Regions from separate parts of the Bradyrhizobium sp. UFLA05-89 genome, predicted to be linked through region 2. Evidence: riboswitches for the same ligand, from Rfam matches in the RefSeq annotation. Region 2 holds a riboswitch; each other region holds the start of a gene.
The links. A riboswitch is a leader RNA that binds a small molecule or an ion and turns the genes downstream of it on or off. The one in region 2 is predicted to bind cobalamin.
Positions count from the first base shown of each region.

Region 1: linked by a shared signal. The riboswitch ahead of metE (5-methyltetrahydropteroyltriglutamate--homocysteine S-methyltransferase) and the one ahead of metE (5-methyltetrahydropteroyltriglutamate--homocysteine S-methyltransferase) in region 2 are both predicted to bind cobalamin.
Region 3: linked by a shared signal. The riboswitch ahead of SO139_RS10055 (ribonucleoside-diphosphate reductase subunit alpha) and the one ahead of metE (5-methyltetrahydropteroyltriglutamate--homocysteine S-methyltransferase) in region 2 are both predicted to bind cobalamin.

Region 1 covers NZ_JBANBA010000044.1:83-10,275, forward strand. The annotation lists partial or broken gene SO139_RS22585 (alpha/beta hydrolase) at 1-207, shown strand, start outside; gene SO139_RS22590 (Rieske 2Fe-2S domain-containing protein) at 301-906, opposite strand; gene SO139_RS22595 (hypothetical protein) at 821-1,024, opposite strand; partial or broken gene metE (5-methyltetrahydropteroyltriglutamate--homocysteine S-methyltransferase) at 1,068-3,391, opposite strand; cobalamin riboswitch at 3,497-3,721, opposite strand; gene prpB (methylisocitrate lyase) at 3,755-4,678, opposite strand; gene prpC (bifunctional 2-methylcitrate synthase/citrate synthase) at 4,690-5,871, opposite strand; gene SO139_RS22615 (MmgE/PrpD family protein) at 5,911-7,428, opposite strand; gene SO139_RS22620 (acyl-CoA thioesterase) at 7,441-7,761, opposite strand; gene SO139_RS22625 (short-chain fatty acyl-CoA regulator family protein) at 8,017-9,441, shown strand; gene SO139_RS22630 (hypothetical protein) at 9,445-9,945, shown strand.
Region 2 covers NZ_JBANBA010000080.1:446-10,638, reverse strand. The annotation lists gene SO139_RS31655 (beta-keto acid cleavage family enzyme) at 1-549, shown strand, start outside; gene SO139_RS31650 (MFS transporter) at 616-1,998, shown strand; gene SO139_RS31645 (avidin/streptavidin family protein) at 2,651-3,199, opposite strand; gene SO139_RS31640 (hypothetical protein) at 3,543-3,839, shown strand; partial or broken gene SO139_RS31635 (transposase) at 3,961-4,104, shown strand; gene metE (5-methyltetrahydropteroyltriglutamate--homocysteine S-methyltransferase) at 4,127-6,451, opposite strand; cobalamin riboswitch at 6,558-6,782, opposite strand; gene SO139_RS31625 (TauD/TfdA dioxygenase family protein) at 7,382-8,305, shown strand; partial or broken gene SO139_RS31620 (transposase) at 8,584-8,799, shown strand; gene SO139_RS31615 (aspartate ammonia-lyase) at 8,759-10,186, opposite strand.
Region 3 covers NZ_JBANBA010000014.1:7,779-17,971, reverse strand. The annotation lists gene SO139_RS10070 (TonB-dependent receptor) at 1-1,814, shown strand, start outside; gene SO139_RS10065 (DUF6925 family protein) at 1,856-2,863, shown strand; gene SO139_RS10060 (hypothetical protein) at 2,926-3,507, shown strand; cobalamin riboswitch at 3,733-3,952, shown strand; gene SO139_RS10055 (ribonucleoside-diphosphate reductase subunit alpha) at 4,072-6,978, shown strand; gene SO139_RS10050 (ribonucleotide-diphosphate reductase subunit beta) at 6,989-8,143, shown strand; tRNA gene SO139_RS10045 (tRNA-Ser) at 8,391-8,513, opposite strand; gene SO139_RS10040 (MFS transporter) at 9,209-10,193, opposite strand, start outside.

The sequences.
Region 1 (10,193 bases), on a different contig from region 2:
AAGACCAACCCGGCCGAGATGCAGCTGGCGAAGTCCTACATCAACTGCACCGAGGATACCGCGCTGCCGCACGGCTATCCCTGGCATCCGCGGTTGTCGGAGAAGCTCGGGCTATTCCGACTGGTTCAGGTGCCGGGCAGCCACGAATTGTGCTTCTCCGATCCGGCCCGGCTGGCGCGCGCGATCATGGAGGCGGGGCGGGATTAAACTTGCTGCGTCGCGAGACCCTGACCGGATCGCTCCGAGATAGCGAGGGCCGACCTTTCCGGTGGTTCGTCGGTGCAGGATGGTTCATGTCCATCAGGTTCTCGTGCATGAAAGTGTAATGGCAATTGACGACCCGTCCGAACCGTCGCGTCTTGTAGGCGCGATCCGCGGCGGCGCTAAGCGTCGTGGGCAGCGGCTTGGCGGCAGGTGGCCCGGCCATACCAGCACGACGCCATCCAGCTCGCAGCACGGATAGGCGCGCACGCCGTTGGGAAGCCCTTGCCGAGATAGGGAACGTCGACGCAGCGACCCGCAGCGACCCGAGGAGTCGTAGCTCCTGCCGTGATAGCAGCAGTGCAGGTGGCAATTCCTGACAACGCCCTTCGACAGCGGAACCCACCGGTGGGCGCAGCGATCTTCCAGCGCAAACAGATCGCCATTGTCGGCGCGAACAATGACGATGGGCTCGCCCGCAAACGAGGAAGCAAAGGCAGATCCGCGATTCACCTCATGCGACCACGCCAGGCGATACCGGTGTTCGGGGTGCGAGCCGATCTTCCGAAGGTCGGCCGACACCGGACTTGCGCCGATGCCGGCGGGTTCGTTACCGGCTTCACGAAGCGGACACCTCCGATGTACCGAGGTGGATGGCGAGGATCTCTTCAGGAGTCTCCCGAACCTCGATCCGCTGCTCCCCACTGCCGACGAACTCCAGCATCGTCTTGTCGCCATCGCGCCACATCCCGCCGATTAACGAGAAATTGACGTGATAGGGCTTGCCGCCGCCAAAACGGGTGCATTTGATCCAGAAGCGCATCGGCAGTCTCCGTGCAGGAACGGGAGGTAAGGCTACGTCGGCATCAAGACGCCTTGCGCAATTCGCGTGCGGCGGCGACCATGTTGACGAGTGCAGGTCGAACTTCTTCCCATTTGCGGGTCTTCAGGCCGCAATCGGGATTGATCCAGAGCTGCGAGTCCGACAGTCGCTTCCGGGCCAGCGTGATGAGATCCCGCATCTCGCTGGTCTCGGGGACGCGCGGCGAGTGGATATCGTAGACGCCCGGGCCGATGTCGTTCGGATATTTGAAGCTGGTGAAAGCATCGAGCAGCTCCATCTTCGAGCGCGACGTCTCGATCGAGATGACGTCGGCGTCCATGGCCGCAATCGCGTCGATGATGGCGTTGAACTCCGAATAGCACATGTGGGTGTGGATCTGCGTGGCGTCTGCGACGCCGGTCGAGCAGATGCGGAAGCTCTCCACGGCCCAGTCGAGATAGGTGTTCCACTCGGAATGACGCAGCGGCAGACCCTCCCGAAGCGCGGCTTCATCGATCTGGATCATGGTCGCTCCGGCCTGTTCGAGGTCGGTAACCTCGTCGCGGATCGCGAGCGCGATCTGCCGGCAGGTGTCGCTCCGCGGAAGATCGTCGCGCACGAATGACCAGTTCAGGATCGTCACCGGCCCGGTGAGCATCGCCTTCATCGGCTTCTTCGTCAGCGACTGCGAATAGCGCCACCAGTCGACCGTCATTGTCCGCGAGACATCGCCGAACAGGATCGGCGGGCGGACGTAGCGGGAGCCGTAGGACTGCACCCAGCCATACCGGGTGAAGACGAAGCCGGAGAGCTGCTCGCCAAAATACTGCACCATGTCGTTGCGTTCGAACTCGCCATGGACGAGCACGTCGAGCCCGATCTCCTCCTGCCAGCGCACCGTGCGGGCGGTTTCCTCCTTGAGGAACTGCTCGTACTGTGCGTCGGTCAGCTTGCCTTGGCATGCGCGGCGCGGGCATTGCGCACGTCCGCGGTCTGCGGGAACGAGCCGATCGTCGTCGTCGGGAAGGCCGGAAGGCCAAAGCGCTTGCGTTGGATCTCCGCGCGGCTCGCAAAAGCGCTGGTACGACGGCGCATGGCGTCGTCGATCGCCGCCATGCGTTTGGCGACCGCCGCGTCGTGGATCTTGGGTGAGATCTGGCGGGCTTTCGCGGCCTTGTCCGAAGCGGCGAGGGCATCGGCGACGCTGTCATCGCCTGCGAGGGCCCTCGCTAGCGTGGACAGCTCCGCGATCTTCTGCACCGAGAAGGCAAGCCAGCTCTTGACGTCGGGATCGAGGCCGGTCTCAAGCTCGAGATCGATCGGCGTATGCAGCAGCGAACAGGACGGCGCGATCTGCACGCGGCCGGCGCCGAGCCTGGCAATGATCGGCTTGTAGCGGTCGATCAGCGCCGACAGGTTGGAGCGCCAGACGTTACGGCCGTCGATGACACCGAGCGAGATCACGAGGTCGGCGCGGGCGCCGGATTCGACCTGGCTCAGCTGCTGCGGCGCGCGGATCAGGTCGACGTGCAGCCCGGCTACCGGGAGCGCCAGAGCGGTTGCAAGGTTGTCGCCAATCGCGCCGAAATAGGTGGCGAGCATGATCTTGACGTTGGGCACGTCCTTGGCGAAGCGCGCATAGGCGCGCTGGAGTGCGTTCCGCTCGATCTCATTGAGATCGAGCACTAGGCAAGGCTCGTCGATCTGGACCCATTCAGCGCCGCGCTTGGCGAGCTCCTGGAGAACGTCGACATAGACGGGCAGCAGGCCATCGAGCAGCGAGATCGGATCGACCGCCGCGTCATGGCTTTTGCCGAGCTTCAGGAAGGTGACGGGACCGACCAGCACCGGACGGGTCTGATAGCCGAGCGCCTTGGCTTCATCGTACTCCTGGATCACCTTGCGCGAGGAGAGCTTGAAGGTCTGGCCCTTGTGAAATTCCGGAACCATGTAGTGGTAGTTGGTGTCGAACCACTTGGTCATTTCCTGCGCTGTTGCACCATGGCCATGATGGGCGTGACCGCAACTCGCGTCGTGTGCGTCGCCCTGTGATCCGCGTGCCATCGCGAAATAGGTCTTGAGCGAGACCAGGCCGCCCTTCCAGCCGTAGGCATCGGGGATGGCGCCAACCATGACACTGGTGTCGAGCACCTGGTCGTAAAGCGAGAAATCGCTCGACGGGATGATGGTTGCGCCGAGCGATTTCTGGCGTGCCCAGTTGGCAGCACGGAGTCCGGCTGCGGCTTCGAGAAGCTGCTGCTCGCTGATCTTGCCGGCCCAAAAACCTTCGAGCGCGAGCTTGAGTTCGCGGCGTGGCCCGATGCGGGGCGTGCCGAGTGTTGCGACTGGAAGTGAAAGAGAAGTCATAGCTTTAACCCCATTGTGGTGGGGGCAAAAGGCCATGGCGGACGCAGGCAGGGCAGCCGCAGATGCGGCAGCTGCTTGGCGTACCACCGGGACACCCCGCCCGTGGACGATTATGTTGTCGGGGCAGGTCTCCTGGCTCGCGGGTCGTCGCCTGCACCCGGGCCTTCCCGAAGCTTTCGCTTCAGTGACACGATTGGATGCGAGCTCGCCGCTTACAGTTGCGGGGGCAGCGCCGGCATTGCTTCAGTCCGAACGGACCGGGAGCGCACCGGCTTCCCTCTTAGCTCCAGATCAAGCGGGACCCGGAGAACCTCGACGTTTTCGATTATCTGCATCGATGGGGTGCCGTCAACCTCTCGCCGTTCACTTGCGCTGTGGCATACCGGCCGGAACGACCGTTCTTACGATCGATGAATCCAGTGCCTCGTAGTCGTGCAGTCCAATCGTGGCGTAGAGCTCCGCACGCGTCTGCATGCGGTCGACGAGCTTATGCGTGCCACCATCGCGCGAAATCGCAGCATAAAGTTCTGCTTGCGCCTTGTTTGCCACGCGCAACGAGGACACGGGCCAGATCACCATGGCGTAGCCCATCGCCTCGAACTCCGCGGCTGTGAAGAACGGCGTCTTTCCAAACTCGGTCATATTGGCGAGCAGAGGCACGCCGGGCATGCGCTCGGCAAAGGCGCGGAACATCTCGGCAGTGTTGAGCGCTTCGGGGAAGATCGCATCGGCCCCCGCTTCCATGTAAAGCTTGGCGCGGGCGACCGCCCCGTCGAGGCCTTCGCTTGCGGCAGCATCAGTCCTGGCGATGATCACGAGATTGCGACGGGTTTTCGCCGCGGCTGCGACCTTGGCCGCCATGTCATGTGCATCGGCGATCTTCTTGTCGTTCAGATGGCCGCATTTCTTCGGCAGGACCTGGTCTTCGAGATGAAGCGCGGCCGCGCCCGCATCTTCGAACACGCGCGTGGCATGCATGACGTTGAGCGCCTCGCCGTAGCCGGTGTCGGCGTCGACGAGAAGGGGCAGGCCCGATGCGCGGACGATTTGGCGGATGAAGAAGGCGACTTCATCCACGGTGATGATACCGAGATCAGGCAGACCCATCGATGCTGTCATCGCAGCGCCCGAGAGATACAGCCCCTCGAAGCCGGCTGTCTTGGCCTGGAGCGCCGCCATGCCGTTGTGTGCGCCGGGAAGTCTCAGGATGCCTGGCCGCTTCAGCAACGCGCGGAAGCGGAGGCCAGCGGCCTCTTGTGGCAGATCGGCGGCAACGAGATAGGGCATCTGGCAGTTCCTCAGGCGGCGCGGATCGACGAGCGCAATCCGCTGCGTTGTGCGAGCGGCACGAAGATCAGGTTCTCCGGGCCGACATAATTTGCCGACGGCCGGATGATCTTGTTGTCGATGCGCTGCTCGATGACGTGGGCAGCCCACCCCGACGTGCGGGCGATCACGAACAGTGGTGTGAACATCGCGGTCGGCACCCCCATCATGTGATAGGACACTGCACTGAACCAGTCGAGATTTGCGAACATCTTCTTGGTCTCGGCCATCACGGCTTCGATCCGGTCGGCGATCTCGAACATCTTCATCGAGCCTGCCTCGTGCGACAAGCGGCGTGCGACCTCCTTGATCACCTTGTTGCGGGGATCGGCGATCGTATAGACGGGGTGGCCGAACCCGATCACGACCTCCTTGGCGGCGATCCGGCGGCGGATGTCAGCATCGGCCTCGTCCACGTCACCGTAGCGCTTTTGCACCTCGAATGCGACCTCGTTGGCGCCGCCATGCTTCGGCCCGCGCAGCGCGCCGATCGCGCCGGTGATGGCCGAATACATGTCGGCTCCGGTGCCGGCGATCGAGCGGGCGGTGAAGGTCGAGGCATTGAACTCGTGCTCGGCGTAGAGGTTGAGCGAGGTATGCATGGCACGGACATGCGAGTCCGACGGCTTACGGCCGTGCAGAAGATGCAGGAAATGTCCGCCGATCGTGTCGTCGTCGGTCTCGACGTCGACGCGCCGGCCATTCTGGGCGAAGTGGTGCCAGTAGAGCAGCATCGAGCCGAGCGAGGCCATCAGGCGATCCGCGATGTCGCGCGCGCCTGGATGATTGTGATCGGAGGCTTCCGGCAGCACGCAGCCGAGCGTGGAGACGCCGCTGCGCATAACGTCCATCGGATGCGCCGCGGCGGGGAGGGCCTCCAGGGCAGCCTTCACGACGTTCGGCAGGCCGCGCAGGCCCTTCAGCTTGGCCTTGTAGGCGGCAAGCTCAGCCGGCGTCGGCAGGCTGCCGTGCACGAGCAGATGGGCGATCTCCTCGAATTCGCAGGTCTCTGCGACATCGAGGATGTCATAGCCGCGATAGTGCAGATCGTTGCCGGTGCGGCCGACGGTGCAGAGCGCGGTGTTGCCGGCAACGATGCCGGACAGCGCAACCGATTTCTTGGGCGCCGGCTTTGAAGACACTTCGTTCGTCATGATGCCAATCCCTTGATTTACGAAAGCGCTGAGTTAGCCTTAGCGGCCCGACCAATCGAAGATGCCGGTCGATCCCTTAGCGCCGAGCTGCGATGAATCGACGGTGAAGGTGAGCCCGATGAGATCGCCGGCCTTCAGCTCGGGCAGGCGCTCGACCAGGCCGAGCAAGCGATCCTGCTCGGCCGGTGCGATGACGCCGTCGGCGAGGCTGCGGAATTTTGCGACATATTGCGGCCGCGCGAGCGGGCGCGCGCCGAGCGGGTGCGCATCCGCCACAGCAAGCTCGTCGCTGACGATGGAGCCGCCCTTGAGCGTGACGACGACGCGGCCGCCGAATGCCTTCTGCTTAGGATCGTGGCTGTGATAGCGCTGTGTCCAGGCGGGATCTTCGACCGTCGAGATCTTGTGCCACAGTGCGACGGTCTCGGGACGCGCCGCTCGCTCCGGGGCGTAGGACTTCTGGTGATGCCAGCCGCCGTCTTCGAGCGCGACCGCGAAGATGTACAAGATGGAATGGTCGAGCGTCTCGCGGCTGGCCTTCGGGTCCATCTTCTGCGGATCATTGGCGCCGGTGCCGATCACGTAATGACTGTGATGGCTGGTGTGGATCACGATGCTTTCGATCTTGGTGGGATCACCGATCTTCGGGCCCATCCGGCGCGCCAGATCGATCAGGGCCTGGCTCTGATACTCCGCCGAATGTTCCTTGGTGTAGGTATCGAGGATGGCGCGCTTCGGCTCGCCCTTCTCCGGCAAGGGGACGACGTATTGTGCTTTCGGACCTGACAGCAGCCACGCGATAAATCCATCTTCGCCCTCCCAGGCGGGCGAGGGCGCGCCTTCGCCGCGCATGACGCGGTCGACCGCCTCTATCGCCATCTTGCCGGCAAAGGCCGGTGCGTAGGCTTTCCAGCTCGAGATTTCGCCCTTGCGCGACTGGCGCGTAGTGGTGGTGACATGCAGTGCCTGCTGTACGGCCTGATAGATCGTCTCGATCGGCAGGCCAAGCGCGGTGCCGATGCCGGCGGCGGCCGACGGGCCGAGATGGGCGATGTGGTCGATCTTGTGCTCGTGCAGGCAGATGCCCTTCACCAGATTGACCTGGATCTCATAGCCGGTCGCAAGGCCCCGGATCAGCGCGGCGCCGTCGAGGCCGCAGTGCTGGGCCGCTGCCAGGATCGGTGGAATATTGTCGCCTGGGTGCGAATAGTCGGCGGCGAGGAACGTGTCGTGGAAGTCGAGTTCGCGAACCGCAACGCCGTTGGCCCAGGCGGCCCATTCCGGCGAGATGCGCTGGACTTGCGGCAAGCCGAACACTGTTGCACCGGGCTTGAAAGGGTGCGTGACGGCCTGGGCGCGTGCGCTCGCCACCGGCCGACGCGCAATGGAAGCCGCGGCAACGGCGGCGTTGTCGATGATGCGGTTGCCGATCATCTCGATCACGGCCGGCTCGACCGCGACCGGATCAGAGGCGACCTCGGCGATCTTCCAGGCGAGCTGGTCCGCCCGTGCCAGATGCTCGGAGGACTTGTAGGTGCGGACGTTGTGCGATTTCACGATCGGGAATCCTCAAGGCGTTGTTGGAAGAGAGCGAATCGACGGCGTCGGCTTTCCGGCCGCGTCGACCGCGGCCATCTCGAACGAGCCCTGCATGGCGATCCGACGAGAGCCGGCGGCGAGCGCTTCTGCGACGATCTCGACCGCGACCGTCATCGACGAACGGCCGAGGCGTTCGACCTGCGCGGTTAGTTCGACGAGTTCGCCGACGCGGACGGGCTCGTGGAATTGCACCTTGTCGGAGGTCGCCATCACCACCGCACAACGGGCTCGGCGGTTGGCCGCGACAAATGCTGCCTTGCCCATCAGGCTCAGGGCGTTGCCGCCGAACAAGGTGCCAAAATGGTTGGCTTATTCGGGGAAGACGACCTCGACGAAGCGTGTCGGCTCGTTCGGGTCCGGCGGCTGGTTCGAGAGCGGCCTGCATGGCGCGATATCCGATGACCCTTGTTCAAGGACCCTTGCAACTCGGTCTGCTGTTCGCAATATCTGCAAAGCCAAAACCCGCGTATAGCACTGAAAAGGTGAAGCTTTGCGAAGCCGAGGTCGTGAATTTGCAAAGTTTGCAAAGTCGACAGGGGACGCCGGATGAAGAAGGCATTCATGGGCGTGCGCCTGAAGCGTCTGCGCGAGGAGCGCAGATTGACACAGCAGGCGCTCGCTTCGGCCATTGGAATTTCCCTGAGCTATCTCAATCAGCTCGAAAACAATCAGCGGCCCCTCACCATCGCTGTGCTGCTCAAGCTCAACGCCGCCTTCGGCGTCGACGTTCAGTTGTTCTCGGAGGATGACGAAGCCCGGCTCGTCGCCGATTTGCGGGAGGCGCTGTCCGATCCCGAGATCGGCGAGACGATATCGTCCGCTGAGCTGCGGGAGCTCGCGCTCAACATGCCGGCGCTGGGGAGGGCCGTGGTCAGCATCAGTCGCCGCTATCGGCAGGCGATCGAGCAAAGTGCGGCGCTCGCGGCGCGGCTCGGCGAGGATCGGCAGGCTGAGACGGCAATCCTTCCGTCGACGGCCTACGAAGAGGTGCGCGATTTTTTCTATGCGCGCCACAACTACATCGCCGAGCTCGATGAAGCTGCCGAACGTCTGGCGCAGGACTTGGCGCCGTCGGACGCGATCACTCCCGCCATTCTGAGCGACCACCTCCGGGCCAAATTCGACGTCACGGTCCTGATCGGTGACGCGGCTGACGATGTCCATCGCCGTTACGATCCGCAGAACAGGACGCTGCATCTTTCGCGCAGGCTCGAACCCGGGCAGCGCGCGTTCCAGCTCGCGACTCAGATTGCGATGCTCAGCCTGGATCGCGAACTGGGTGCGCTCGTCGATGCTGCGGGATTTACCAATCAGGAGACGCGCGGGCTCACACGCATCGGGCTTGCCAACTATTTCGCGGGCGCGCTAATCATGCCCTACGGGCGATTCCTGGCCGAAGCGAAGGTGCAGCGCTACGACATCGACATGCTCGGTGAAGTCTTTGGAGTCGGCTTCGAGACGATCTGCCATCGCCTGAGCACGCTGCAGCGGCCGTCCGCGCGCGGTGTGCCGTTCTTCTTCATCCGCGTGGACCGCGCGGGAAACATTTCGAAACGTCAGTCGGCGACGGACTTTCACTTCTCGCGGATTGGCGGCACTTGTCCGCTGTGGAACGTCTACGAGGCGTTCGCGTCCCAAGGCCGCATTGTGATCCAGTTTGCCCGCATGCCCGACGACCGCGCCTATCTCTGGATCGCACGAACCGTCTCTCGCAGGAGCGGTGGTTATGAATCTCTGAGCAAGACCTTCGCCGTGGCCCTGGGGTGCGACGTCAGGCACGCGGGAGAGCTTGTCTATTCACGAGGATTGGACGCTCACGACCCTGCGTCAGCGGTCCCCATTGGCATGGGATGTAAGGTGTGCGAACGTATCGATTGTCCGCAACGCGCTTTTCCCCCGGTCGGGCGTTCCCTGATGATAGACGAGAGGCAGTCGTTCTTTTCGCCATATGCAGCGTCCAAATTCCAATGACGCATGCGCGAGGAATCCGCCCATATCCGCTATCTGGACACATCTGACGTTGCCGCGCATCTCGTCGGCTTCTTTCCTTCTGAGCATTTGACTGCGGGCAGCACGCACAAGGCAAATCAGGCAATTAGGCTGGTCAAAGCGACGTTTCGCGACGAATTCAAATGCCTCGTGACGCAAGTCAAATCGGGCATCGTTATCGAATGCCCGGAGGCGACTGAGTGTGCAATCCTGAATTTATGCATTGTCGTCGAGCAAAAACTGGAGCGGCTGAAGAACGAGCCGCTCGCCGCCAAGATGGTCGAAGAGATTCTCGCGGTCTCCAGCGCCGAGCTTCGTCGCTGGTCAAAGGACGGTCGCATACCAACCAGCGGCCGGGCTTTTTTCGGCCAAGGCAGGAAGCAGGTTGGATTGTTTCTTTACCAGCCTGAGGCGATCCGCGAATTGTCGTCGCGTCCTGGTCAAATCATGCAATGGCGAAAACAGGATCGGCAGCACCGGCATTGAAGAGGGATTGCCCGCGTAGGGCCGGGCTCGGTGAGCGCACTATGGGCGGCGTGGTCGTTGGAGGTCGACAGTTCAGTCACCGACGCATTTCGGTAAGGAAAGCAATCATATTAGCCTGTTGCCGCTGCACAACAGCAGGAGCTTGAAACGACAGATCGAGCTGGCGCATCAGTCGGAGCCCTTCGGCCCTTCGCCTAGGCCCGACCACCATCTGCCACCTTGGGGGGACGAGACATCTTTCATGAGCG
Region 2 (10,193 bases):
GGTGCTGACATGGCGACATTTGACGCCCACACCGTTCTAGCCTGCTTTGGCGACCGCGAGATTGTCGTTAACACCTCGCCCAGCCGCTGCGACATCATGGCAAAACGATTCCAAAAGAAGGGCATCAAACCTGAGTGGGAATGTTTCTCACTTTCCCATCTTCTCCAAGATCCGATACGCTTGATCAATAAGGGCTTCGACAAACCTCCCTATTGGATCAACTTCGTTCTTGGTGCCGATCGCGGAATTCAGGGCGGATTGCCGTACACGCCGCAGATCCTCAATATGCTCATCGGGAATCTTCCCAAAGGAGCTATGTTTTGCGTTAGCGGCGTCGGTCGAGCACAGGTGCACGCAACAACTCACGCGGTGCTCGCAGGCGGCCACGTTCGTGTCGGCCTGGAGGACAACCTTTATCTCGAACAAGGCATACTTGCCACGAACGTGCGGCTGGTCGAGAAGACGGTTAGGATTATCCGAGAACTTGGGTACGAGCCCGCCACCGCAGTGGAAGCTCGGGCAATGCTTGGGCTCGCGCCACGCAAATAGCGCGGATAGCCGATCCGATGCTCTCGATTGCGGCAGTGATTCCCAAAGTTTTGGGCTGATTTCGCCGTGCAGCTCAAGCACCTAAGCAAGAATCGGCGTCTGGTCAGTGACCAATTGCAGGAGCAGAACGAATTGTTGGACGCCGCTGCCCCCCAGTGTCATGACGAGGCAAGGTCTGGTTTGGTCGCGAGCGCTGTCAGCAAGAACACGCGGCGGCTCGTGCCACTTTTGGGCCTGGGTTATTTCGTCAACGACCTCGACCGGACCAGCGTCGGCATCGCTGCGCTGCAGATGAACGAAGCCATCGGCTTAAGTGCCGCCCAGTTCGGCTGGGGTGCCGGGATGCTCTTCTTTAGTTACTGCCTGCTGGAAGTTCCCAGCAACATGATGATGTACCGCTTCGGTGCGCGCCGTTGGCTCGCCCGCATCATGATAACCTGGGGTCTTGCAGCCGCGGCGACGGCATTCGCCGTCGGACCATACAGCTTCTACGGGATCCGTTTCCTACTAGGAGTGTTCGAATCAGGCTTTTTCCCCGGTGTCATCTGGTACATTTCCATCTGGTTTCCAGAGCGATCGCGGACAGGCGTCCTCGCCTGGTTCATGGCAGCAACACCGCTGTCTTCGTTGATCGGCAATCCACTATCGGCTTCGCTATTGGGAATGGATGGAGTGTGGGGATTGGCCGGCTGGCAGTGGATGTTCCTGATCGAAGGTCTTCCGGCCTGTCTGCTCGGAGTCCTATGTCTCGTTCTGCTAGCCGACACGCCTGACAGGGCCTCGTGGCTGACGCCCCGAGAGCGGGACGCGCTGCTGGATGAACTCGCAAGGGAGAAGTACAGCAAGGTCAAAAAGGATCTGTTGGCGGCGATGAAGGACGTCCGCGTGCTGATGTTGACGGGCATTACCTTCGCTTTCACGATCGGCACTTATGGGATCGGTATGTGGCTCCCTCTGATCCTAAAGAGCCGCAACTTGAGCAATATGCAGGTCGGTTGGCTCTCGGCAGTGCCCTATTTATTTGTGACAATAGGCATGTTGCTCTGGGCGCGCCTTGTCGATCGTAAGGGGCAAAAAATCTATAATCTGATCGCCGCATTGATGCTCGGCGCCACCGGACTCGTCTTTTCGGTCGTACTCACCTCGCTCGTGCCGGCGCTCATATGCATGACGCTCGCTCTGATCGGAACGATCTCGGCACGAACAATCCTCTACACGATCCCGCAGAGTTTCCTTACTGGCGCCGCTGCCGCCGGAGGCATCGCATTCATCAATTCCATTGGTGCTTTTGGAGCCTTCGTTGGCCCATACATGGTCGGCTTCCTTAAGGATAGGACGGGATCCTTTGACATTGGCTTGGTCGCAATGGCAATCGTGCTAATTGTTGCAACGGGCATCGCCGGCAGCCTTAGACTGGTGGTCCTGTACCATACTGACGTTGCTCGCTGACCGAGCGCCTATAGAGGACTTTCCCGTTAAAGTGTACCGAAATGCGGTGTCTGCGGTGAAGGACCCGCTGAATGAGATCGCACGCGAATCCTGGATCGCCTACGTTGATGGGAGTGGTAAACTGATCGAGGACATATCGGTGGCAAAGAATGGCGTGCCGGCAACGAACCGCTAGGCACATGAATTCATTCTATTTGGTGGAACGCTCTTGCTATGACCGTCTGGGCTTGACCGGCTTTTGGACCGAGCGTCCTCTGACGCAACTCGATCCTGGCGACTCGCGAATTTGAAGGCGATCTCGATGCCCGCTCCCGATGCAAGCGAACGTATTGCAATCTGGAAACTTTAGATTGGGACGGAAATTCAGATGCGGCCAGCTCCTGCGTCTTGCTAATTGGTGGCGGTTTGAGCTGCAACCAATGATCCATTTCTCGCAGACTAGTTCGCACATTGGATCTACGATACGCTCAGTCGGCGCGTATCTCCAATGAATAAAGCCGAGCCTGAACAGTTCAGGCATTCAGGCTCGGCAAGACTTCGATCTCGAGATCCATACCAAATGCGTGGTTGAGCCAGAGCGAACGTCGGCGCAGAGGAGGGCGGGAAAGATCAGGGTTTTGGCATTCCTTCCTTCGCCACGTGGCAGATCAGGTCATTTGCGATTCTTTGTATTCGAGAGCTTCTCGCCTGAACCGCTCTTGGCCGTCTCTCCGACGGCGGACAGCAATTTCGATTTGTCGCCGCTTGCGAAGGTGAAAGTGTCCGCGCCTGCGCTGATGCCATTCCAGATCACCGGTTCGGCGAGTGAAAGTAGCCAGAGCCCCTGAAATCCCGATGCAGTGTTCAGCTGGCCCGTCCATACGGTTGTCGACCCGCAGCCCGCAAAATTCACCGAAAAGCTGATCGCCGTGCCACTATTAGACCGCGCAAGCCAGCCCGTCATCGCCTGAGGGGCACCTTCATCGCAGCTATTGCTCGCATTGTTGGTGTAAGTGCCGGAAATCGCACCTGTGTTGGCATTATAATTGTCAACCGCCAGAGTCGAGCCGTATTGGTTGGTCCAGGTCCAGATCGGCTGCGCCGATGCAGGCGCCGCCAGGAACAGGCCTAGGCAGGCCGCGGCCATCCAGTTCGTCAATTTCCACTTTGCTTGAGACATTTCCGACTCCATATCGCTCCAGTAGCGGAGCGGCTCAATCATAAAACTTTACGTTGGCAATTTAAACGGGTAGTAGATTGTGATAGCGCTAACAGGTTGAGTTGTGATCAACGTCTGGAATTTTAGTTCTGTGAGGCAGAATGATGGGGTTCTTCAGTTGCGAGCGGCTGACACGTAACCGGCCGGCTTTGGTTGAGCTGTCCGCAGCTCTGGGCCATCATGTACGGCAACGAGGCGGGTCGGCTCACTCTCAGTCGCCCACTAACAATCCCTAGCGCAGGCCCTTTGGGGCGGGCGTTGTGGCCACAGCGGGAGTGGGAGCTCGTCCAAGCGCGGCTCGATGGGCTTTGATGGGTGAGGTGGAACTGAAAGTCGAGGCGCTTCGATGTACATGGTCATTCGCAAGTACCTCAAAGTTCGTTCGGTTGCGGATGCTGCTCGCCGCGCCAAAAGCGGTATCGGTCAGATCCTAAGGGAAGCGCATGGTTTCAGATCTTACTACGTGTTGGATGCAGGCGAAGGTATCTGTGTCGCTGTTATGATCTTCGAGGATCGCGAAAGCGCCATTGCGGCCAATCACAAGGTGTTGGAGTTTGTTCAAGCGAGCCTGCATGACCTTGAGCTTGGAGACCCCGAAATCGTGGCCGGCGACGTTTTAGCGAATATACAATCTGATCTATAATTGTTCGTGCGCGCGGAGTGGCAACTAATTTCCGTTGAGCGCCGTCTAGCAAGAAAAGGCCCGTCTTCGTCGATGTCCATGGAAGTAGTCAGGCTTACCCGTCGAGACAGTAAAAGCTGGGCGAGGGCAACGTGATCATCCGCTGCAAGCAACCCGGACGATGGTGAACGAGCCGCGTTCGGCGCTTGAGCGCGAGTGTGTCGCGCTCTATTCGTCGATTGGACGGCCGCCAATCCCGCCGGAGAAGCTGCTGCAGGAGCTGTTGCAGGCGCAAGGTCACGCTGTCGTCAGCCCGCCTCGCGTAGTTCGCGGGCCGCTGCAACCATGTTGATGAGCGCCGGACGGACTTCCTCCCATTGACGAGTCTTCAGACCGCAATCCGGATTGATCCAGAGCTGTGAGTCCGACAGCCGTTGGCGGGCCAGCGCGATGAGATCCTTCATCTCAGTGGCTTCGGGCACGCGCGGCGAGTGGATGTCATAGACGCCGGGGCCGATGTCGTTCGGGTATTTGAAGGCGGTGAATGCATCGAGCAGTTCCATCTTAGAACGGGAGGTTTCGATCGAGATGACATCAGCGTCCATCGCGGCGATTCCATCAATGATGGCATTGAACTCCGAATAGCACATATGGGTATGGATCTGCGTTGCGTCGGCAACACCAGAGGAGCAGATGCGGAAGCTCTCCACGGCCCAGTCGAGATAGGCCTTCCAGTCGGATCGACGGAGCGGCAAACCTTCGCGTAGCGCTGCCTCATCGATTTGGATCATGGTCGCGCCCGCCTTTTCGAGGTCGGCGACCTCGTCCCGGATCGCGAGCGCGATCTGACGGCAGGCCTCGCTGCGCGGAATGTCGTCACGGACGAACGACCAATTCAGGATCGTCACCGGCCCCGTAAGCATGGCCTTCATAGGCTTCCTGGTCAGCGATTGCGCGTAGCTCCACCATTCGACGGTCATCGCCTTCGACCGGGAGACATCGCCGAATAAGATCGGAGGGCGAACGTAACGGGAGCCATAAGATTGCACCCAGCCGTGCTTAGTAAATAGGAACCCGGAGAGCTGCTCAGCGAAATACTGGACCATATCGTTGCGCTCGAACTCGCCGTGTACGAGCACGTCGAGTCCGATGTCTTCCTGCCATCGGACGGCGCGAGCCGTTTCATCCTTCAGGAACTGTTCATATTGCGCGTCTGTTAACTTTCCCTTGGCACGCGCGGCGCGAGCAGTGCGGACTTCTGCCGTCTGCGGGAACGACCCGATCGTGGTCGTTGGGAAAAGCGGCAGGCCGAAACGCTTGCGCTGAACCTCGGCGCGGCTCTCAAAAGCGCTATTGCGGCGGCGCATAACCGCATCAATCGCCGCCGTACGCTGGGCAACGGCCGTGTCATGGATCTTTGGCGAAGCTCGGCGGGCCGTCGCCGCAAAGTCCGATTCGGCAAACGCGGCGGCAACGACCTTTCCGTCGACCGCGAGCGCTTTTGCCAAGGTCGCGAGCTCGCCGATCTTCTGAACCGAGAAGGCAAGCCAGCTCTTTACGTCAGAATCGAGATCGGTCTCCAGCTCAAGGTCGATTGGGACATGAAGGAGTGAGCAGGACGGCGCCAGCTGCACGCGATCCTTGCCGAACGTTGCAATGACGGGCCTGAACCGCTCCACGAGTGCCGACAGGTCGGAGCGCCACACGTTGCGGCCATCGATGATGCCGAGTGAAATCACGAGGTCCGCGCGGGCGCCGGGTTCAATCTGGCTCAATTGTTGAGGAGCGCGCACCAGATCGACGTGCAATCCGGCGACTGGCAGCCCCAGAGCTGTCGCCAGATTGTCGCCAATTGCACCGAAATAAGTGGCAAGCATGATCTTGATGCCGGGCACCTCCTTGGCGAAACGCCGATAGACACGCTGCAGCGCGCTTCGTGTGGTCTCGTCCAGATCGAGCACCAAGCAGGGCTCGTCAAGCTGGACCCACTCGGCTCCACGTTTCGCCAGTTCTTGGAGGACCTCGACATAGACCGGAACGAGGCTATCGAGCAGCGAAATCGGATCAAACGCCAAGTCGGCGCTCTTGCCGAGCTTAAGGAAGGTGACTGGTCCGATCAGGACAGGCCGTGTTTGATAGCCAAGGGCTTTCGCCTCCTCATATTCCTCGATCGGCTTACGGGAGGAAAGCCTGAAGGTCTGACCTTTATGGAATTCGGGCACCATGTAGTGGTAATTGGTATCGAACCACTTGGTCATTTCCTGCGCAGCGGCGCCATGGCCATGATGGGCTTGACCGTCGTGCTCCTGGTCTTGCGAGCCCCGTGCCATGGCGAAATAGGTTGTCAGCGAGACCGGACCGTCCTCCCAGCCGTACGCTTTAGGAATCGCGCCAACCATGACGCTCGTGTCGAGAACCTGGTCATAGAGTGAGAAATCATTCGATGGGATGACGGTGACGCCAAGCGAATTCTGCCGTGCCCAGTTAGCGACACGAAGGCCGGCCGCAGCTTCAAGAAGCTGCCGGTCGTTGATCTTGCCCTCCCAGTAGCCTTCGAGCGCCAGTTTGAGTTCGCGGCGTGGCCCGATACGTGGCATGCCGAGGGTTGCGACAGGAAGTGAGGGAAGAGACATAGCTTTAACCCCATTGTGGTTGGAGCAAAGGCTATGGCGGAGACGCAGGCAGGAGGGCCGCGAAAGCGCCCTACTGCTTGGCGTACCACCGGACACCCCGCCCGTGGTCGATTATGTTGTCGGGGCAGGTCTCCTGGCTCGCGAGTCATCGCCTGCATCCGGCCTTCCCGAAGCGCCTGCTTCAGTGACACGTATGGATGCGGGCTCGCCGCTTACAGTTGCGGGGGCAGCGCCGGCATTGATTCAATCCTGAACGGATCGAGGACGCACCGGCTTCCCTCTTAGCTCCAGATCAAGAGAGATCTGGAGAACCTCGACAACTTCGATTATCTGCACCAGAGGGGTAACGTCAACCTCTGCGGATTACCTTTGCTGCGGCTTCTGGCCGGGCAGGTCTGTCTTAACGAAGAAAGCATCGAGCCCTTCGCATCTGTCCGGAGCAATCGTCGCGCAAAGCTTCACGCGGCAGGATCTGCTCGACGAGCTCGCGCCTAACACGTGCGAGTGCGTCGTAAAGTGCGTCTTATACCTTCATGGCGTCGACCTCCGCCGCCGTCAAGATCGCCATCGATCGAACAGTACGAAGGAAGCAAAATAGATCTCGGCCAACGAGACCTTGAGGAGCGTCGTTGTCGATTCCAACGCGGACGGTTTTCTTGTTCGTCGGCGCCGAACTGCAACATCTGCATCAACGTCCCAGCGAAGTGCAAGGCATTTTGGATCGGTCAACTACCAATACTAGGAATTGATCGAACTGACAGACCCGGTCAATTTTACGAGGTCGCCTCAAGAGCACAAGAAGAGCTCGTCGCTGTTGTCACGCATTGTGGCGGATTTCCGCTATGCGGTCCGCAATTTAGCGTTCGTCGACTCCTGCCGCAGTTGAATAGCTTGGTCTGGCGAACAACCTGCAAATTGGAGAGTGTCACCATGGATGCAGCCGTATCGTCGGATAGCATCATTCCTCGTGCCGACATCGTCAAACGCGCAGCGCGCATCGGCGCAGAGATCCGAAACGTCAAGCTGTCGGGAGACTTGCCGGACCAGACGATCGCCGCGATCAATGAGCTGCTGCTGGAGCACAAGGTTATTTTCTTCCGCGACCAGGGTCATCTCGACGATGCTGAGCAGGAGCGCTTTACACTTCGTTTTGGAAGTCTGGCACCTCATCCAACGCTCGGTGCCATAAAGGGAACGACGTCGATCATCGAGCTTGACTCTGCCCGCGCCGGTAGCCGGGCCGACTTGTGGCACACCGATGGAACCTTCGTCGATGCCTACCCCAAAATTGCGGTGCTACGAGGCGTTGTAATACCACCCTTCGGTGGCGACACAGCCTGGTCAAACACCGTTGCGGCCTACCTCGACCTAGCACCGCCGTTGCAGCGGCTTGCAGACAAGCTTTGGGCCGTTCACAGCAACTCCTTTGACTACGCTATACTGGACCGTGTCAGCGAGCTCGACAAAAAGCACTTGGACGAAGTCTTTACTAGAACGATCTATCAGACTGACCATCCTGTGGTGCGCGTGCACCCCGAGACCGGCGAACGCACACTGGTGCTCGGCGCTCTGGTGCAAAATTTCGTTGGTATCCCAAAATACGACGGCCAGAAGCTGTTTGATGTCTTTCAGTCTCATATCACGGCTCTCGAAAATACCGTCCGCTGGAGCTGGAGGGAAGGCGATATAGCGATCTGGGACAATCGGGCTACACAGCATTACGCGGTGAACGATTACGGCGATCAGCATCGCCTCGTTCGTCGCGCCACCGTCGCCGGTGAAGTACCCGTCAGCATCGATGGTCAGAGCAGCGTAACACGCATCAAGGCAGCCAAGGAACCGAAGGTCGCCTAGCGCCTTCACAAGATTGGCCGCGATCCGGTCGATGCACACCCTACCTTTGTTCGCCAATTTGCTGCATGCAGCATTCGGCTTGCTTCGTTATCGCATTTCCACGATGTCTTCGAGCGGCCCGCGCTTTCAAATCAAAAGCAGGGCCGGTTCTTGTGAGGCCATATCGGCTTTGTCGCAAGATGCCGTCGTCCCCATCAGCAATGGCGGCTTGCCGCTTTGAAAGTGCCTCCCGACAGCCGCGTCTAACCTTGAGAAGCGTGGGCGAGCGCGGTCGTTATACCCGTATCCCGCCGAAAATCAATCGCAGCAACCCGATCTGCTTCAGCCCTTATCTCTACCGAGCTCGCAACCAGGTCGAGTTGTTCTTCAACAGGATCAAACAATATCGGCGGGTAGCGACGCGCTACGACAGACTTGCCGCCAACTACCTTGCCTTCGTTCGACTCGCGTCGATCAGGCTATGGCTGCGCCTTCATGAGTCCTCTTCGTCTTAGTCGCTTCAATCGCAGCGCAGTACATGAGCGACTCCACGTCTTCGCGCCTCACTAGTCCACGTTCGATGGCGATCTCAAGAAAAGGTCGATGTTCATTGAGCGCCGCTCTTACAGCCGCGGCGACACTGGCGTACCCGAACTCAGGTACCAGTGCTGTCGCTAGCGCACTCGACGCCAGCAAATTCTGCCGGGACCGCTCTTCATTTACCGTAAGCGAGCACACACACCGCTCGAGGAAGATCGTCGCCGAACGTTGAAGGAGGATGATGGACTCGATCAGGCGATCGCAAACCAGCATGTCGTAGCAATTGATCTCCAGCAGGCCGTGCTGGCAGGCCATCGCGATGGCAGCATCGTTCCCCACGATCGCAAATGCTGCTTGGCACACCGCTATAGGAATAACTGGGTTTACCTTGCCGGGCATAACCGAAGATCCAGCCTGGATCGCGGGCAAGGCAATTTCTCCGATAGCGCCGCCGGGACCCGACGAGAGCACAATGAGGTCATTTGCAATCTTCCAGAGGGAATTCGCTGAATTTCGAAGTTCGGCCGATAACCGCGCACACGCGTCTAAATTCTGCATCGCATCGAATGTATCGGTAGCTGGCTTGATTTCGTTACCAATCAAGGTCGACAAGTGTCGGAACACCGCCTGTTTGTAGCCAGGTTTAGAGTTAAGTCCGGTGCCAACTGCGGTACCACCGAGTGGAAGGACCAGGAGTTGGCGCCGCAACTCCTCCACTTGCTTCGCATGACGCTGTAGGACCGCCCCATATGCCCCGAATGTCTGACCGAACAACATCGGAACAGCATCCTGCAAACATGTGCGGCCAAGGCGCAAGGTTTCGGAATACTCCTTCTTCTTTTCCGAGAAGGCAGCGGCCAATTGCATCAAGGCAAGCGAAGTACCTTGCGACACACGAAAGATCGCGAGCCTTATGGCCGTCGGAAGCACGTCGTTGGTGGATTGACTGAGATTGACGTGATCGTTTGGATGGATGAAGGAGTAGTCGCCAGCTGGTTTTCCGCTCAGCCGCGTGGCCACGTTTGCGACCACTTCATTAACATTCATGTTGGAGGATGTACCACCGGAGCCTTCGAGCACATCGACAATCAAGTGAGCATCGTGCTTTCCCAAGAGGATCTCCTGGCACGCTTTGATGATGGCTTCGGCTCGCTCCGCTGAAAGCGCGCCGATCTCTTGATTGGCTCGCGCCGCAGCTTCCTTAATCATCGCCATTGCTGTGACGAACTCAGGCAGCGTCGCGATGGTACGGCCCGTTAGCGGAAAATTTTCCACAGCCCGAAGGGTATTGATGCCGTAGAGTGCGTCCGCGGGCAGCTCTCTCTCACCGAGAAGGTCTTCTTCGATGCGTATCTGCCCCATGACGACA
Region 3 (10,193 bases), on a different contig from region 2:
GCGTCGACCTGCGCGGCTTCGGCGCTTTCGCCACGGCAAATACGCTGGTCCTGATCAACGGGCGGCGGCTGAACGACATCGACATGGCGCAGGTGGATCTCTCCACCATCCCGCTCAATTCCATCGAGCGCATCGAGATCACGCGCGGCAATTCCGGCGCAGTGCTTTACGGCGACAATGCGGTTGGCGGCGTCATCAATATCATCACCAAAAACGGTGTTAGCGGGCCACCCGTCACGGCGCGCATCGAAGCCGGATTCGGTTCGTTCAACACCAGGCTCGGCAACGTTTCGACCTCGCTCACCTCTGGTCCCTGGTCGACCTCGTTTTACGGCAATGTCGTCAAGACCGACGGCTACCGCGATAACAATCGCTACTCCCAGGAAAACGGCGTCGGCAATCTGAACTACTCGACGCCCGATCTGACGGCGTTTCTCACCGTCACGGGTGACAACCAGGAACTGAGGTTGCCGGGCGGCCGCCTCGTCGATCCGTCGATCGGGCTCGACCAACTCGCAACGGATCGAAGAGGCACCAGCACGCCCTTCGACTACGCCAACCAGCAGGGCTGGAGTGCGACCGCAGGTTTCACGAAGACACTCGTCAACGGCGTTGATCTGATTGTCGACGGCGGCGTGCGCGACAAGAAGCAGCAGAGCGCATTTTTCTCCAGTCCAACGCCGGTGCCGGCTCTCTTCACCTCGACCTATCTCGAAGCCAATCTGACGACGTGGTCGATCACGCCGCGACTGAGCGTGAAGAGCCTGCTGTTCGGCATGCCCTCGCAGTTGCTGACCGGTATCGACTACTATGATGCGAGCTACCAACAGGATCGCGGCGCCGGCCAGGGCCTGGCACCGTGGCACAATTACGACCTCAGGCAACAGACGGTTGCCGGCTACTTCCAGCATACGCTGGGTGTCACGCCGACGACCGACGTCTCCTACGGCGCGCGCGTGCAGAACGTCAACTTGTCGGCGCGTGACAATTTCGATCCTACAGCTCCGTTCAACGCCGACATCGGCGCGCTGCCGCTCAATAGCAGCGAAACCCAATATGCGCTGCACCTCGGTGTCGAGCAGCGTCTCAACGACGTGTTTACTTTGTTCGGCCGAGGCGCGCGTGCATTTCGGACGCCTGATGTCGACGAGCGGGTGTCATCGGGGCCTTCGTTCGATCCCGTGACGTTTGCGTCGATCCCGCAAACATTCCAGCTCAAGACTCAGACATCACAGGATGTCGAGGGCGGTCTGCGCATCAAGGCTGGCGGACTGCAAATGCAGAGCAGCCTTTATCTGATGGACCTCACCAATGAGATCCATTTCAACCCAGTGCTTTTCTACAACGTCAATCTCGATCCGACCCGCCGCTACGGCTCCGAGACCAGTCTCTCTGTCCGCATCAACGACGCGCTGCTATTGCGTTCAGGCATGGCGGTTACTCGTGCGGTCTTCCGCGAAGGGATTTGGGCGGGCAATGACGTGCCGCTGGTGTCGCGCTACACCGCGAATGTTGGCGTCACCTGGAACATCTGGCAGAATTACGTCGTGTTCGATGCCACCGCGCGCTTCTGGAGCGAGCGGCGGATGGATAACGACCAGGCCGGAACCCAAAAGCCAATTCCTGCCAATGGCACGATCGATCTCAAGCTCAGCGGACAGTATGAGCGCTATTTTTGGTCCTTCACCGTCAACAATGTGCTCAACGCGCTCTATTACGACTATGCGATCGCGAGTACCTTCACCGACGGGCGGTTCAGCGCCTATCCGCTTCCCGGCCGCACCTATCTCTTGAAGGCTGGCGCGACTTTCTAGTCTAAGGGCCGCGCCAGAGGTCGCGCGGCGAGGGATCTCGGATGACGGCAGCCGGAGTGATGGACGTCCTTGCCGGTCAGCTTGCTGACGTTGAGGCGGGCTGGAGTGTGGGCACTTTCGGGGCGATCGCCGAGTTCACACGCGATCAGGCCGAGCCGGCCGATCTGCGTTGCGACGAGGCGATGATCAGTATCGTCACGGACAAGGGCGGGATTCAAATCCTGTCAACGCCAAAGCTGCGCCTGTTCGCCTCGGAATCGCCGACGAGCGAGAGCTGGAGTCATCGCGTGGCGCTGTGTCTTCCGCTTGGCTCGTGTGGGATGCACGGGCGTACCACGTTGACGGAGGTCGGAGCCGACGACGATGCTCTGCGAGGCAGGGATCGCAGCGGCATCCTGTTTGATCTCGGCCTTGGCACATTGCAGATCGACGCTTGCATTCGCATAGCAGATCGGCACGTCGTTGCGGCGCTCCGTGAAAGAGTCGGCCGATCGGTGTTTGCGCCGGGGAACGATGCGATGCGCATCATTCTCGCTGCCAATCCGCACCGCGTTTTCATCAGCCGAGTCGGGCGGGCCGAGGTGTTCCAGCCGATCCCGCCACCTGATGGTCGCAGTCCCGACGGGCCACACACGCATGTCCTGCCGAAGCTGCTTGCGCATGGTCGGACGCACGCGGCAACGGAGCCGGTTCCGGACGGCTGGGTTCCCTGCGCCCATTTCTATCCGGCGCATCCGCTTCGCGATCAATTCGGTCGAAAGCATGAATTTCGGACGCAACATCAAGCGGCATTCCAGACCTTCCTTGAGCAATATGGCGAGCCGGGGTCCGTCGCGCTCAAGCGAGACATCATGGCGGCCGTGATGGCGGGGCGAGACCCTGATGCGCTGACCGTTCGGAACGACCGCCTCGGCCGCGCGACCGTTCGGGTGACGCTTCGGCAGTTGGCCGCGGCCGGACCGCTGTCGCAGACGATCATCGAATGGCTCGCCGCGTATGACCGGATCGACCTTGCCGAGCCCGAAAATCCCATGGATGCCCTTCACTGACCGCCAAAAGGCTGTCCCGCAGCAACAGATGTCGCTACAATTGCAGGAGAGGAGATTTTCCAATGGCCTTCAACGTTCTGCCCGCCGCCGCTGACGGCTTTCGTTTGCACCCGGTTGAGCCGCGCAACGCTCCGATGTTCGCCTTCGGTCTGCTGGTGACGGCCTGTGCGCTGGCAAGCTTCGTATTTGCCTGCGCGACTCCGTTTGCGGCCTTCGCAGTCGTTGCAGCCGCGTTGTTGCGGTTGCGTCCGGCACTCCTCGTCGTCACGGGTGCATGGCTGGTCAATCAGGCGATCGGATTTGGCGTGCTGCACTATCCGGTCGATGCCAACACGATCGCCTGGGGCTTCGCGATCGGGGCAGCGGCGCTCGCCGCTACCGCTGTCTCGTCAGCCATTCTCGGTGCGCTCCCGCAGAACCACACGGCTGTGGTTCTGGCGGTCACGTTGGTTTGTGCCTACGCGGCCTATGAGCTCACTCTGTTCGCCATGACGCCGTTCCTGGGCGGCGAGGGCGCCTTCACTCTCGCCATAGTGACACGGATTGGGCTGCGCAGCGCCGCCTGGTTGGTCGGTCTTGTTGCAGCCTGCGAGATCGTTCGCCTGCTCAATCCGCTTGGGCGGCGACGCGCGATTTCGACGTGAACGACGAAGGCGGCGACGCGACGACCTCCGTTCGGTTGCTCCCGCCTGATTCGCCAAGCACGATGAATTGGCATTCCCCATTCCCCGCGAAAACCCCGTAACGGAACTGATTGCGCGCAGCCGCCGAATCGCGGGATGTCGGTGGATAGCTGTGAAATTCCCGCATTCCACAGACAAAAACCGGCCGACGCGTTAATCGATCATTGACACTTCGCCGCGAATATCACCACATATGGGTGTCACGGTTCCGCTGGATCGCAAGATTTAGTGGCTAAGAGGGAAGCCGGTGAACCGCGCCTGAGGTGCGGAATTCCGGCGCTGCCCCCGCAACTGTCAGCAGCGAGCTGCTCCCAAACAATCGTCACTGGTGCCTGTTCGCGCCGGGAAGACGGGGAGAAAGCTATGACCTGCGAGCCAGGAGACCTGCCGCGACGCAACTGAACGTCCACGGGCGGGGTGTCCCGGCGGTCGCTTGCATGCGCCGTCGGCACTCCGTTGCCGGCGTTTCTGCAGCGTCCTCGTCTTGCCCCGCTCAAACATAACGCGCGCATCACGGGGCCCTTGATGTCTACCAATATGCACCACGCGGAGACTGTCTCCGCTCCCATCATCCAGTTGCGTCCAGAGTCGCTCGCTGCCGTTCCCAGCGAGCCCGCCATGCAGATCATCCGCCGCAACGGCAAGGTCACCCCGTTCGACCAGGCGAAGATCGCGGTCGCGATGACCAAGGCCTTCCTCGCCGTGGAAGGAAACACCGCGGTCGCTTCACGCCGCGTCCACGAGAGCGTCGAGCAACTGACTGCGGAAGTGGTCGCGGCATTGCACCGTCGTGCCGGCGAGGGCCGCACCTTCCACATCGAGGACGTCCAGGATCAGGTCGAGCTTGCGTTGATGCGCAGCGAGCACCACAAGGTGGCCCGCGCCTACGTGCTGTATCGCGATGAACGTACCCGCCAGCGTGCGGAGGAAGCTGCTGCTCATCAGGCCGTGCCCGTCGCTGCCCCAGCACTCCACGTTACGCTTGCCGACGGTTCGCGCGTCGGTCTCGACAGCAAGCGCCTCGCGCTGATCGTCGGCGAAGCCTGCGCCGGGCTCGACGGTGTCTCCGCTGCGCCCGTGCTCGCCGAAACCACGCGCAATCTCTACGATGGCATCAGCCAGGACGAACTGGCGCTGGCCTCGATCATGGCCGCCCGCACGCTGGTCGAGCAGGAGCCGAACTACGCCTATGTCAGTGCGCGCCTGCTGCTCGACAAGCTCCGCGGCGAGGTGCTGTCCTACGTCCACAGCGTGCCGACATCCGCTTCACAGGCGGACATGGTGACGCGCTATGCCGAATACTTCCCGGCCTATGTGAAGACCGGCATCGCCGCCGAGTTGCTCGATCCCGAGCTCGCCCGCTTCGATCTCGGTCGGATCGCGGCGGCGCTGAAGCCCGAGCGCGATCTGAACTTCCAGTTCCTCGGCCTCCAGACGCTCTACGACCGCTACTTCCTGCATGAGCATGGCAAGCGGATCGAGCTGCCGCAGGCCTTCTTCATGCGCGTGGCCATGGGCCTGGCGGTGCGCGAGATTGACCGCGAAGCCAAGGCGATCGAGTTCTACGATTTGCTGTCGTCGTTCGACTTCATGGCCTCGACTCCGACGCTGTTCAACTCGGGCACGCTGCGCCCGCAGCTCTCGTCCTGCTTCCTCACCACCGTCTCCGACGACCTCGACGGTATTTTCAAGTCGATCAAGGACAATGCGCTGCTGGCAAAATATTCGGGCGGCCTCGGTAACGACTGGACGCCGGTGCGCGGTCTCGGCGCCCATATCAAGGGCACCAACGGCGAGAGCCAGGGCATCATCCCGTTCCTGAAGGTCGCCAACGACACTGCGATCGCCGTCAACCAAGGCGGCAAGCGCAAGGGCGCGGTCTGCGCCTATCTCGAAACCTGGCACGTCGACATCGAGGAGTTCCTCGATCTGCGGAAGAACACCGGCGACGACCGCCGCCGCACCCACGACATGAACACCGCCAATTGGGTGCCGGACTTGTTCATGCAGCGCGTCGATGCCGACGGCGAGTGGACGCTGTTCTCGCCGGACGAGACGCCCGATTTGCACGACCGCTACGGCGAGGCGTTCAAGTCGGCTTACGAGGCTTATGAAGCCAAGGCGAAGGCCGGCGGCATGCGGGTGTCCAAGACGGTCCGCGCGACCGATCTGTGGCGCCGCATGCTGACCATGGTGTTCGAGACCGGTCATCCCTGGATCACCTTCAAGGATCCCTGCAATTTGCGCTCGCCGCAGCGGCACATGGGCGTGATCCACTCGTCGAACCTCTGCACCGAGATCACCCTGAACACCTCGGGCGACGAGGTCGCGGTCTGCAATCTCGGCTCCATCAACATGCTCGCCCATGTTGGGTCCAATGGTCTTGACCAGGCCAAGCTGAAGCGGACGGTGACATCAGCGGTGCGGATGCTCGACAACGTCATCGACATCAACTTCTACACCATCCCGGAGGCGCGCCGCTCCAACATGCGCCACCGGCCGGTCGGCCTCGGCTTGATGGGCTTCCAGGAGGCGCTTCAGGTTCAGCGCATCCCGATCGCGTCGGACGCGGCCGTGGCGTTCGCCGACACCAGTATGGAAGCGATCTCTTACCACGCCATCGAAGCATCGTCGGATCTCGCCGCCGAGCGTGGCCGTTATCCGAGCTTCGAGGGCTCGCTGTGGTCGAAGGGCATTTTGCCGCTCGACTCCATCCAGTTCGTCGCCGACGCCCGTGGCGGCCTCGACGCCGACCGCTCTTCGACGCTCGACTGGGACCACCTGCGCAACAAGGTCACCTCCCGCGGCATGCGCAACTCGAACGTCATGGCGATCGCCCCGACCGCGACGATCTCAAACATCTGCGGTGTCTCGCAGTCGATCGAGCCGAACTACCAGAACCTGTTCGTCAAATCGAACATGTCCGGCGACTTTACGGTCGTGAACGAGTTCCTGGTCCGCGACCTGAAGGCGAGGGGACTGTGGGACGAGGTGATGGTCTCCGACCTCAAATATTTCGACGGCAGCGTCGGCCAGATCGACCGCGTTCCTGACGATCTCAAGGCGCTCTACGCCACCGCCTTCGAGATCGACAGTGCCTGGCTGATCGAGGCGGCCGCGCGCCGGCAGAAATGGATCGACCAGTCGCAGTCGCTCAACCTCTACATCGCCAATCCCTCCGGCAAGAAGCTCGATACGCTTTACCGGCTGGCCTGGCGGCGCGGCCTGAAGACGACCTATTACCTGCGCTCGCGCAGCGCCACGCATGTCGAAAAATCGACGCTGAAGGGCACCGACGGCAAGCTCAACGCGGTGTCGGCATCGGGCGGCGCCTCGCACGCGCCGATCATGATCCCGGCCGCGGCGGCGCCCGATCTCGACGGCATCAAGGCCTGCCGGATCAACGATCCCGAATGCGAAGCGTGCCAGTGAGGAAATGACGATGCTTGATTGGTCCGATACTGAAACCACGGCGGCGGCTCCGGCCGCGCCAGCCCTCACCACGGCGCTGCGTCCGCAGACCCAGCTCAAGCTCGAGCCGGTCGATCCGACCGGCCTGGGGTCGATCGACCGCGCCGGCGGCCGCGTCTCGGTCGACGAGAAGCGGATGATCAACTGCCGCGCCGACGTCAACCAGCTGCTGCCGCTGAAGTACAAATGGGCCTGGGAGAAATATCTCTCCGGCTGCAACAATCACTGGATGCCGACCGAAGTCTCGATGCAGGCTGACATCGCGCTGTGGAAGTCGCGGGACGGCCTGACCGAGGACGAGCGGCGCGCGATCAAGCGCAATCTCGGCTTCTTCGCGGCCTCGGAATCGCTGGTCGCCAACAACATCGTTCTGGCGATCTACCGTCATCTGACCAATCCGGAATGCAGGCAGTATCTGCTGCGGCAGGCTTTTGAGGAGGCGGTGCACACCCACACTTTCCAGTACATCGTGGAAAGCCTCGGCCTCGACGAGGGTGAGCTGTTCAACATGTACCGCGAGGTGCCGTCGATCACCGACAAGGCGGCCTGGGCTCTCAAGCACACCCAGCATCTGGATGATCCGTCGTTCCAGACCGGCACGCCCGACAGCGACCGCGCCTTCCTGCGTGATCTCGTCGCCTTCTACGTCGTGTTCGAGGGCATGTGGTTCTACACCGGTTTCGCGCAGATCCTGTCGCTCGGCCGCCGCAACAAGATGGTCGGGATCGCGGAGCAGTATCAGTACATCCTGCGGGACGAGAGCATCCATCTGAACTTCGGCATCGACGTGATCAACCAGATCAAGATCGAGAATCCGCATCTGTGGACCGCGGAATTCCAGGACGAGATCCGTGGCATGATCCGTGATGCCGCTGAGCTCGAGGCTGCCTACGGTCGCGATACCATGCCGCGCGGTTTCCTCGGTCTCAATGCGGCGCTGTGCCAGCAGTACATGCACTTCATCGCCAACCGCCGCTGCGCCCAGATCGGACTCGCACCGGTCTTCGCCGAGGTCGAGAACCCGTTCCCGTGGATGTCGGAGGCGATGGACCTGAAGAAGGAGAAGAACTTCTTCGAGACCCGGGTCATCGAGTACCAGAACGGCGGAGCACTCAATTGGGAATGAGCACGAGCCTACTAGGCGGTCTTATCTTCCTTATCAGCAGAGCAGAGGCGTAGTTGCTCGGGAGTATATGAAACTAGCTAATTGCGGTGGCCGTGAAGCTGGCAACTTGTTCTGCATCTTGTTGACGCAGGTGTGCTTCCATTCGACCAATGCGCTTTGCCTTTGCAACATAGCTTACTCGCTCGAATGAGACAGCTCGGCGGTTTTAGCTTGGACCCACATATAGTTCTGTAAGACAAGGAGAAACTGGCGCGCCCGACACGATTCGAACGTGTGACTTTTGCCTCGGAGGGCAATCCCACAAACTCCCATGATATCTCAGAGCAACAATCAAATCGGCCAGCGCTAACAGCCGACCGGTCACAGACCCATTGGTGCACGTCGACTACTTGTGCGGCGTAGACTTGGATAGCGGGGGAGCAAATCAGACATCCGCGCGATCAGAGGTTTGGCATTTCGGAGCGCGCTGGCACGCGCCACCGTTCTTGCGGGCCATCTGCTCAATTCTCTTGTTCGGAATATCGAAATTCGCTGCGGTGCGTTTGGCTTGGCGATACCAGCAAAAATGCCAGCAAAGCGGACGATTGTAGTGGGATTTTGCTTGAATTTCCAATGCGTCGCGACAATTGTCCCGAGAAAATCCGGAATCGAACCAGTGACTTAAGTTATTGTTATTATTATAGTTTTTTTCGTGGTGCCCCTGGCCGATAATTGCCTAGAGCCATAACCATTTGAATTTCAACGCCCTTTCTTCGTCGGTTGTTGCCGATACCAGCACAAATACCAGCAGGATGACGCGCGGTATTCGCCGACAAAAAAACAGGAGGGTTCTCGCCGCGGGCACGCCTATGCCATTTCACAAGAATTTTTGTCCGGCATGGAAGCTTGCGCAGCCGGCTCTTCGAATGCGGAGCTTCAAAGCGAAAGATTATCGGGGGGCGAGTCGCTCCCCCGCTACCAATCATACGATTTTTCGGATATGAGCTCGAGTGTCTGCGTGAGCGGAGCGCCGCATCGCCGAAATGAGCATAAGAAGCAGGTACGAATGCTCGGCCAGCGATCTCATCACTGCGATGGCGTCAGCCTCGCCGTGAGCAGCGAGGCAAGGGCCAACGCGCCGGCCACGCCGAGCACGCAGACCATCCACCCGAACGTGTCGAACAGTCGGCCTAGAAGGGCGGTTCCCACTACTCCTCCAAGAAAGTAGCAGGCGAGATAGGTGCCACTCGCGATCCCACGGTTCTTGGCTGCAGCTTGACCGACAAATCCGGTTGCAGCGGCCTGCGCAAAGAACGTCCCGACGCCGACCAGAACCATTCCAGTCAGAACCTGAGGCAGATGAGACGTCACCATCAAAGGAAGGCCTGCGGCGGCTACGCCGAGGCCGATCCAGACAGTCATGCGACTGCCGAGCCAAACGGCGACTTTTCCGGCGAGCAGTGTCGTCAGAATGGACGGCAGAAAGACGAAGTAGACAAAGCCAAGGTCCATCATGCCGAGCGACAACGGCGGTCGCACCAGAACGAAATTCACGAACGTGAAGGTGCCGATAAAGGCGAACAGAATGCAGAAACCGATGCCGAACCCAGCGCGCAGCCGTGGTGTTCGCCAATGCTCAAGCATGGCGCGAACTGGTGAGTCGTTCGCGGCCACGGACTGCATCGGTTGCACGCGGTGTATCGAGAAGTAGGCTAACGCGGCGCCGGCGAGGTTTAGGGCCGCAAAAAAATAGAAGTTCCAGGCAAGGCCGAGACTGTCGGCAAGCGCGGCGGAGATCAGTCTGCCAATCAGATTGCTGGCCACGTTACCCGTGATGTAGGCGGCGAATGCTCCGCCGGTATCCATCGCGCTGCACTGCTCACCGAGGTAGGCAAGCGTCAGTGTGAACGCAGAAGCCATGAACAGACCCTGCGCGACGCGCAAAATCATGAAGGCGGTGATACCAGGGGCTATCGCAAGCAGACTTGTGGGTATCGCCAATAGAGAGAGGCTGAGAAGGATGCCGAGTCGTCGATCGATGTGGGGGCTGAAGAGGCCTACGACGAGACTC